Regions from separate parts of the Buttiauxella sp. 3AFRM03 genome, predicted to be linked through region 3. Evidence: predicted binding sites of a transcription regulator. Region 3 holds the regulator's gene; each other region holds the start of a gene.
What was found. Region 3 encodes ArgR, which controls arginine synthesis, uptake and breakdown. Its sites were predicted from a motif close to ANTGAATAAAAATACANT; they were not measured.

Region 1 (3,282 bases), 500 kb from region 3:
CCTACGAAATGCAGTTGTAGGTCGGATAAGCGCAAGCGTCATCCGACAATAAATTGGCTCTATCCACGCCGTGCTAATCGCGAACTATCCGCAAAGTACGCCCTAATCCCTGCCAGAATTGACTCCGCAACTTCCTGCTGGAAAGTTGCAGTACGCAGTTTGCGCTCTTCCTCAACGTTACTCAGAAATGCGGTTTCCACCAGAATCGATGGAATATCCGGTGCTTTCAGCACGGCAAAGCCAGCCTGATCAACACTGTTTTTATGCAGCTTGTTCACTCGACCCAATCGGGTCAGCACTTCTTTGCCGAATTTAAGGCTATCGTTGATGGTCAACGACTGCACCATATCGAACATCGTGTGGTCGAGATACCTGTCACCACTCTTACTCACCCCACCGATCAAGTCGGCAGCGTTCTGTGTTTGAGCAAGGAATTTTGCCGCCGTACTGGTGGCACCTTTGGTTGAAAGTGCAAAGACCGAGGAGCCGCGTGCCGCGCCTGAAGTAAACGCATCCGCATGAATAGAAACAAATAAATCAGCACGTTGCTTCTGCGCTTTCGCCACCCTGACTTTTAACGGGATAAACACATCCTCGTTACGCGTCATATAGGCTTTCATGTTCGCTTCTTTATCAATAAGCGCTTTCAGGCGACGAGCGATTTGCAGCACAATATCTTTTTCGCGCGTCTTATTTGGCCCGATGGCACCGGGATCTTCCCCGCCGTGCCCAGGATCGAGCATGATCACAATTGGCCTGTCGCGCCCGGCTTTACCCGGCTTCGGCCCTTGTTCAGGTGACGGTGGCGCATCTTTGTCCAGTTTGCCGTTGTTGTAATCTTCCAGCAGGGCTAACAGCGGATCTTGCTCGCTGTTCATATTGGCCGGATAGAGATCCATCACCAGGCGTTCTTTAAATTCTGCTACCGGTGCCAGGGCGAAAAGATGCGGCGTGACGTTCTGCTTGAGCTCAAAAACCATGCGCACAGTTTGCGGATCAAACTGCCCGACACGCGCTGATTTGATAAAAGGATCGTCGCCACGAATTTGGCCGCCAATACCTTTCAATACTGAATTTAAATTCACACCTTCAATGTCCACCACCACCCGATCGGGGTTGCTCAGTGCGAACTGCTTATACTTAAGCTCTTTGTTCGATTCCAGTGTGACACGAGTGTAGGACGATGCCGGCCAGACACGCACCGCCACGACCAGGCTCGAGGCTGCAAAGCCAACCTGGCTGACACTCAGTAGCCACATAGCGCCTGCGCCCTGCAATAAGCGGCGACGACTAATTAAAGAACGGGAATCAGACATAGCTCTCCTGAGCGGTGTTTTTCCGTGAACCAAATAACGACATTTATTTTTTGAGCCGAAAACTTTAGCGAAACATCCCCATACTGTCACTCATAAAAGGGTAAACATTCGCAATCAAGCCCCTGACAAGCCAGATGCAGAAATTTCTGCTTTGCGGTAAATCCTGCTTGCACCTGAAGCAATAAAAGAATAAAAATACAGAAATTACGAATAATCATGCAATGAGGGCTTGCCGTGGTGAAGGAACGTAGAACCGAACTGGTACAGGGATTCCGCCATTCTGTTCCCTATATAAATGCCCATCGGGGAAAAACGTTTGTCATTATGCTTGGCGGCGAAGCCATTGAACACGAGAACTTTTCCAGTATCGTCAATGATATTGGGCTGTTACACAGCCTGGGAATTCGTCTGGTGGTGGTGTATGGCGCGCGCCCGCAAATAGATGCCAATCTGGCTTCGCATAATCATGAACCTATCTATCACAAACATACGCGTGTCACTGATGCAAAAACCCTTGAGCTGGTAAAACAGGCAGCAGGATTATTGCAACTGGATATCACAGCACGTTTGTCCATGAGCCTTGGCAACACACCGTTGCAAGGGGCGCATATCAACGTCGTCAGCGGCAACTTTATTATCGCGCAACCGTTGGGCGTGGATGATGGCGTGGATTATTGCCACAGTGGCCGTGTTCGTCGTATCGACGAAGAAGCCATCCACCGTCAGCTTGATAACGGCGCAATCGTACTAATGGGCCCGGTCGCGGTTTCCGTCACGGGCGAAAGCTTCAACCTCACTTCAGAAGAGATTGCCACGCAACTTGCAGTCAAACTGAAAGCCGAAAAAATGATTGGCTTCTGCTCTTCTCAGGGCGTTATCGATGACAACGGCAATATCGTTTCAGAACTGTTCCCTAACGATGCACAAAAACGCATTGAAGAGCTTGAAGTAGCCGGGGACTATCACTCTGGCACCGTGCGTTTTCTGCGTGGTGCAGTGAAAGCCTGTCGCAGCGGCGTGCGTCGCAGTCATTTAATCAGCTATCAAGAAGATGGTGCGCTGTTGCAGGAACTGTTCTCCCGCGATGGCATTGGTACGCAGATTGTGATGGAGAGTGCGGAGCAAATTCGTCGTGCCACCATCAACGATATCGGCGGTATTCTGGAGCTGATTCGTCCGCTGGAACAGCAAGGGATTCTGGTGCGCCGCTCGCGTGAGCAACTGGAAATGGAGATCGACAAGTTCACCATTATTCAGCGCGACAACCTGACCATCGCTTGTGCTGCACTCTATCCGTTCCAGGAAGAGGGCATTGGTGAAATGGCCTGCGTTGCAGTTCATCCTGATTATCGCAGTTCATCACGCGGTGAAGTTTTGTTGCAGCGTATTGCTACGCAAGCCCGTCAAATGGGGCTGAGCAAACTGTTCGTGCTGACAACCCGGAGCATTCACTGGTTCCAGGAACGGGGCTTTATGCCGGTTGATGTTGAACTGCTGCCAGAAAGCAAAAAAGAGATGTACAACTACCAGCGCCGCTCGAAAGTGTTGATGGCTGATTTAGCTTAGGTTGATGACAAACCTTATTCTTTCGCAAAGCGAACATATATCACCAAATAAAAAACAAGGAAAATCAATTTATTGATTTTCGGCTAATAACCACAAAGAAGGAAAAACCACGTTTTTTCCTTCTTTGTCAGCACCCTAAGCTAGCCCTGAAAAGGCTAGCTAAAACTTTCCATCAATCCACTACGACGTTCCGTCTTCGTTACAATCGCTTTTTCTAACACCCGATCATCGGCGTACAAAGACAATTGATTGCGAGCACGAGTGATTGCGGTGTAGACCAACTCACGCGTCACCACTGCGGTGTATTGATTTGGCAAAACCAGTGCGGCGTGCTCGAATTCCGACCCTTGAGATTTATGCACCGTCATGGCGAATGCGGTTTCATGGCCAGGCAGACGGC
Region 2 (3,282 bases), 100 kb from region 3:
AACATGATTATTGGCAACATTCATTCTTTGCAATCCTGGCTACCGGAAGAACTGCGTCAGGCAATTGAACACGTGAAACAACACATCACTCCAGAAACGCCACTTGGTAAACATGACATCGACGGTAACCGCCTGTTTATGCTGGTTTCTGAAGATTCCACACAACCAATCGAAGACCGCCCTGCGGAATTTCACCAGCGCTATCTGGATATCCAGATTGTGATGAAGGGTCAGGAAGGGATGACGTTTAGCTGTCAGCCTGCGGGCGCGCCTGAGACTGACTTGTTGGCGGAAAAAGACATCGCGTTCCTGCCTGAAGGTGTGCAGGAAAAAACCATTATCATGAATGAAGGGGATTTCGTGGTGTTCTACCCAGGCGAAGTTCACAAACCACTGTGCGCGGTGGGCAAACCCGCGCCGGTGCGTAAAGTTGTGGTGAAGATGTTGGTAGGATAAGGGAATTTTCACCCTCACCCTGGCCCTCTCCCTGAGGGAGAGGGGACTGGCTTTCTCCCTCGCCCCTTTGGGGAGAGGGCCGGGGTGAGGGGATGTTACTTAACCAGCGTCGCCACCATCACCGCTTTAATGGTGTGCATGCGGTTTTCAGCCTGAGAGAACACCACGCTGTTTGGCGATTCAAACACTTCATCCGTCACTTCCATGCCACCGTGCAGACCATATTGTTCCGCCATTTGTTTACCCAGTGTCGTTTGGTCGTCGTGGAATGCAGGCAGGCAATGCAGGAATTTCACCTCAGGATTGCCAGTCAGCGCCAGCATTGCGCTATTGACCTGATAATCCCGTAACAGGCTGATACGCTCAGCCCACTTCTCTTTAGCCTCGCCCATCGACACCCATACATCGGTATAAATGAAATCGGCCCCTTTCACGCCTGCGGCAATATCTTCTGTCAGCGTGATATTCCCACCGTTGTGAGCCGCCAGAGCCTGGCATTCGGTCACCAGTTTTTCATCCGGCCAGCATGCTTTTGGAGCCACCAGGCGCAAATTCAGCCCGGTCAACGCGGCAGCTTCCAGCATCGAATTACCCATGTTATTGCGCGCATCACCTGCATAAACCAGCGTCATCTGTTGGAAGGTCTTACCGGGCATTTGCTCCTGCATAGTCAGCAAATCTGCCAATAATTGCGTTGGGTGAAATTCGTTAGTCAGCCCGTTCCACACCGGCACACCGGCATACTGCGCCAGCGTTTCAACGATTTCCTGGCCATACCCGCGATACTGAATGCCATCGTACATCCGGCCTAATACACGAGCCGTATCTTTAATTGATTCTTTATGCCCAATTTGGCTGCCGCTTGAACCGAGCCAGGTGACTCGCGCGCCCTGGTCAAATGCGGCAACTTCGAAAGAGCACCTCGTACGAGTCGAGTCTTTTTCGAAGATGAGCGCAATATTTTTTCCAGTAAGATGCTGAACTTCAGTGCCTTTTTTCTTGTCACTTTTCAGTTTGGCAGACAGGGCAAGCAATTCTTGAAGCTGTGCAGGGGTGAAATCCAGTAATTTTAGAAAATGTTTTTGATAGAAATGACTCATATTTTCCTCTCATGGCATAAGCCAGTAATTGAATGCAAATTCAATTTATATGTATGAATATTCATTTGCAACCCCGAAAGTAAAATCTTTAGCGGGAAAGGTGGAGGCAAACTCAGCCGTGTGTGAAAATAGAAGTATCTGCCGACAAAATTGAGGAAAGGGCCATGGCAAATCCAGAACTGCTGGAAGAGCAACGCGAAGAGACGCGTTTGATTATTGAAGAATTACTGGAAGACGGCAGCGATCCTGACGCGCTGTACACAATCGAGCATCACCTTTCCGCAGACGATTTCGAAACTCTTGAAAAAGCCGCTGTTGAGGCATTCAAAATGGGTTACGAAGTGACTGACCCTGAAGAGCTGGAAGTGGAAGAGGGTGACACCGTTATCTGCTGCGATGTGCTGAGCGAATGTGCGCTGAAAGCTGAACTGCTGGATGAGCAAGTTGAACAACTGCTAAACCTCGCCGAGAAATTCGGTGTGGATTATGACGGTTGGGGCACTTACTTCGAAGACCCGAACGGCGAAGAGGGTGAAGAAGGCGATGACGAAGATTTATTTGACGAAGATGACGACGGCGTACGCCACTAATCTCTTCAGTGCAGCGGCGTAATGCCGCTGCACATCAAGGAAAGACAATAATCCAATATGAACTACCCGCAACTCCTCTCCCCGGTACTCAATTTCCTGCATTGCCCAACGCCTGACGCCTGGATTGAAAAAGCCCGGCAGCCTGAGTATTTACCTCTGTTGCTCACCGACCATCTGGTATGCGAACTCAAAGCGGCGCAAACCGCCATGTTCCTGATTCGTAAATATGTCGCCGATAAGAGTAGCGCGCAGGTTTTACTTGATTGGCTAAAACCTTACGAAGATTTCACTTTCCGTGAAGGCAAAGAACCTGATTTTGTCGCGCTGCATAAAAGCCTGAGTAAAAGCGTGATGCCAAAAACGCAAAACGCCTGGGGTCAGCAACTCATCGACAGCATGGTTTTGTTGATTAAAGAAGAGCTGCACCACTTCTTTCAGGTGCGCGAGATCATGCTCGCTCGCAATATTCCCTACGTTAAAATCACGGCCAGCCGTTATGCCAAAGGCTTACTGAGCGAAACACGTACCCATGAGCCAGTGATGCTGGTGGATAAATTGATTTGTGGGGCGTATATAGAGGCGCGATCTTGTGAGCGCTTTGCTGCACTGGCGCCCCATCTGGATGATGAGCTACAGAAATTCTATTTGTCGCTGCTGCGTTCAGAAGCCCGGCATTATCAGGATTATTTAGCGTTAGCTGAAAAGATTGCTGGTGGGGATATTCGTGAACGAGTGCGTTTCTTTGGTGATATAGAAGCAGCTTTAATTAGCAGCCCGGATAACGAATTTCGTTTTCATAGTGGTGTGCCTGGCGGTCAATCGCTTAAGGCTTGAACAGCAACACGCTTATCGCTAAGGTAAGCGCGTTTTTACCTTCCTGGAAAGTATCATGACAACCATCGCCCTTATTGACGACCACCTCATCGTCCGCTCCGGCTTTGCGCAGCTATTGGGGCTGGAGCCGGACTTTCAGATTGTGGTTGAGTTCGGCTCCGGGCGCGAAGCGCTGGCTGGGCTGCCGGGCCGCGGTGTGCAGGTGTGTATTTGTGACATCTCGATGCCGGATATTTCCGGGCTGGAACTGCTCGGCCAACTGCCAAAAGGAATGGCGACCATTATGCTGTCGGTGCACGACA
Region 3 (3,282 bases):
GGAAGTCAAAACCTTGCATATTGGCGGGCTGTAGAAGCTCAAAAGATAAGAGCGCTCTGGTTAAGGTGGCAAGTAATGAAAAAATACACCTTTGATTTTAGTCAGATAGAAGATCAGCCGGGATTCTATCGTCACTTTATCCAGGTATTTCAACTTGAGAAAAAACAGGTTCACGATCTCGATAGTTTATGGGATGTCGTCGTTGGAGGCATCTTACCTCTCCCGGTGGAAATAGAATTTGTTCACCTGCCGGAGATGCAAAGGCGGCGCTACGGGGCGTTGATTTTGCTTTTCGACGAAGCAGAAGAGGAACTGGAAGGGCAATTGCGTTTTAACGTGCGTGGTTAATCACGATTTTAGGGCATAAAAAAGCCCCCGCGAGCGGGGGCAAAGCCGTCAGTTTTGACGACGAGGGTTTATTTATACAGTTCAGCGGTGGCATGCCATGCATCGCCACTACGTGCTTCGGTAATGCGATATGCCGATGCACCTTCTTTAGTCGCTTTCTGTGATAATTCCTGACGCATATCCATTGGTGCACTGCCAACCTGGCTGACAGAAATGCTACCCATAGATTGCATGTTTTGTGCTTGTTCGCTGTTTACCTGATGTGCGGCTGCGTTAGCGCCAAAAGAGATAACAGAGAAAAGGCTCAGTGCTGCGATAGTTAATTTGGTTTTCATAATCTTTACTCCTGAATGGTTTTCTCAACGACCGGAAGGGCTAAACTGCTTTATTGTTCTTGGGGCCGTTGTCTGGATTATCGTTGTATTGCTTTTGCTTATTGCTACCGGGCTGTTACTTGTACAGCTCTGCTGTTGCATGCCATTGGTCGCCAGTACGGGCTTCAATGATGCGGTAAGAAGAAGCGCCTTGCTCTTCAGCTTTCTTATTCAGCAACTGGTGCATGTCCATCGGAGCACTACCGACCTGGCTGACAGACACTGAACCCATCGCCTGGCGGTTTTGTGCCTGTTCGGTATTAATAGATGTCGCTGCAAAAGCGCCGAATGACAGCATCGAGAGCAGGCTTGCGGTAACTAAAGTTGATTTCATGTTCATAATTTTCGCCTCGTCGTATTCTTTTATTGGGGCCTTTATTTCGTGACCCTCATCACAAAATCAAGTATACACTAATAACCCACAAAATTAATACCACGCTAATTATTCTCTATGAAACTTTACAATAATAGAGGCTTTTTATATTACGTAAAGTTATTAAAATGAGTCTTTTATTGCTGATTTTTTGTTAAATATAAGTAAAAACAATGAGATGGCATGAATTGGCTTTTTGTGCGATTCATCACATAACCGGCTGATGAGAGAGATGTTTAGATTTGGGGAAAGCCTAAATAAGGGGATTTACGTATAAACGATGACAGCCAGGGGATTGTTATGAAGGTGTTATTCCCGCCGTACTGACAGCGGGAATACGGAAGTAATGCTTACAGCTCTTGTTCGAACAACACCAAAATTGCTTCATACAATTCTTTTACAGTGAAGTCCCTTGCCGGGGTGGTAAAGATGGTGTCATCACCAGCAATCGTGCCCAAAATACCTTCAGCTTTACCTAACGAATCCAGCAAACGTGCAATTAACTGTGCCGCCCCTGGGCTTGTGTGGATAACAACAACGGCATCGTTGTAATCAATATCCAGTACCAGGTTTTTCAGCGGGCTGGACGTTGTTGGCACGCCAAGCTCGGCTGGTAAGCAGTACACCATTTCCATTTTGGCGTTGCGGGTACGCACCGCACCAAACTTGGTCAGCATACGAGAGACTTTGGATTGGTTGATGTTTTCGAAACCATCATTTTGCAAAGCATGAACGATTTCACCTTGAGAACTGAATTTCTCTTCTTTTAATAATGCTTTGAACGCTTTGACTAATTCTTCTTGTTTTGAGGAAATACGCATATATCACCCATGTTCAGGTCAACGAAGATAACATTATTATGCATTTAAATGAATTATTATGCAAATTATTGGCTGGGTGAAGGCCTGAAATAATGTTATGAAAGAGGCGGATATTATCAAATTTTGTTATCGAGAAACATGCCTTCGTCACGACTCTAAAATAAGATGCCAAGTAAACTAAATGTTATCAAAATGATGTTGTTTTGCTGCGGATGGAGGGGTAATGTAACCGCCGTTGATGTGACAACATCAGGTTGTGACCGGGCGCTAAGGCGTCGTTTCCACCCGGCGAGTAAATGCAGCAGTAACGTTTCAGGAATGCTCAACCTCGCAATCCTAAAGCGGGAAGATTGTAATTACCCCTTCCCTGGATTATGGTCGCCACCGCATGGAGTTACGGCACCTATTTGCTAACCATAATAAGGAGTTTAGGATGAAAGTTGCAGTCCTCGGCGCAGCAGGCGGTATTGGCCAGGCGCTTGCCCTTCTACTCAAGACCCAACTGCCTTCAGGTTCAGAACTCTCCCTGTATGATATTGCACCGGTAACCCCTGGTGTTGCAGTCGATCTGAGTCATATCCCTACTGATGTGAAAATCAAAGGTTTCTGCGGTGAAGACGCAACACCTGCACTGGTTGGTGCAGATGTCGTGCTGATCTCTGCGGGTGTGGCACGTAAACCAGGTATGGATCGTTCAGACCTGTTTAACGTCAACGCGGGAATCGTGAAAAATCTGGTTCAACAGATTGCTAAAACTTGCCCGAAAGCCTGTATCGGTATTATCACAAACCCAGTGAATACCACCGTTGCGATTGCTGCGGAAGTGCTGAAAAAAGCAGGTGTTTACGACAAAAACAAACTGTTTGGCGTGACCACGCTTGACATCATCCGCTCCAACACCTTTGTTGCGGAACTGAAAGGCAAACAGCCGACTGATATCGAAGTTCCTGTCATTGGCGGCCACTCCGGTGTGACCATTCTGCCACTGCTGTCGCAGATTCCTGGTGTTAGCTTCACCGAGCAAGAAGTTGCTGACCTGACTAAGCGTATCCAGAATGCTGGGACCGAAGTTGTAGAAGCTAAAGCGGGTGGCGGATCTGCAACCCTGTCAATGGGCCAGGCAGCTGCGCGCTTTGGTCTGTCACTGGTTCGCGCGCTGCAAGGCGAAAGCAATGTGGTTGAATGTGCGTACGTTGAAGGGAATGGCGAACACGCTCGTTTCTTCTCTCAGCCATTGCTGCTGGGTAAAAACGGTATCGCAGAGCATAAATCTTACGGCAAACTGAGCGCTTTCGAGCACCAGGCGTTGGAAGGGATGCTTGATACTCTGAAGAAAGATATTACCCTTGGCGAAGAGTTTGTTAAC

Region 1: argA (amino-acid N-acetyltransferase) is a predicted target of ArgR. The motif match lies at 1,501-1,518, and genes of this name have one in related genera.
Region 2: argF (ornithine carbamoyltransferase) is a predicted target of ArgR. The motif match lies at 1,584-1,601, and genes of this name have one in related genera.

The regions. Positions count from the first base shown of each region.
Region 1 covers NZ_CP033076.1:4,001,881-4,005,162, reverse strand. Annotated here, with positions in the region: gene amiC (N-acetylmuramoyl-L-alanine amidase AmiC) at 60-1,316, opposite strand; gene argA (amino-acid N-acetyltransferase) at 1,551-2,882, shown strand; gene recD (exodeoxyribonuclease V subunit alpha) at 3,038-3,282, opposite strand, start outside.
Region 2 covers NZ_CP033076.1:3,603,266-3,606,547, forward strand. Annotated here, with positions in the region: gene D8682_RS18350 (YhcH/YjgK/YiaL family protein) at 4-456, shown strand; gene argF (ornithine carbamoyltransferase) at 552-1,556, opposite strand; gene rraB (ribonuclease E inhibitor RraB) at 1,721-2,146, shown strand; gene D8682_RS18365 (tRNA isopentenyl-2-thiomethyl-A-37 hydroxylase MiaE) at 2,204-2,980, shown strand; gene uhpA (transcriptional regulator UhpA) at 3,036-3,282, shown strand, end outside.
Region 3 covers NZ_CP033076.1:3,499,616-3,502,897, forward strand. Annotated here, with positions in the region: gene D8682_RS17840 (NAD-dependent succinate-semialdehyde dehydrogenase) at 1-34, shown strand, start outside; gene D8682_RS17845 (hypothetical protein) at 76-348, shown strand; gene yhcN (peroxide/acid stress response protein YhcN) at 417-683, opposite strand; gene yhcN (peroxide/acid stress response protein YhcN) at 799-1,062, opposite strand; gene argR (transcriptional regulator ArgR) at 1,446-1,916, opposite strand; gene mdh (malate dehydrogenase) at 2,350-3,282, shown strand, end outside.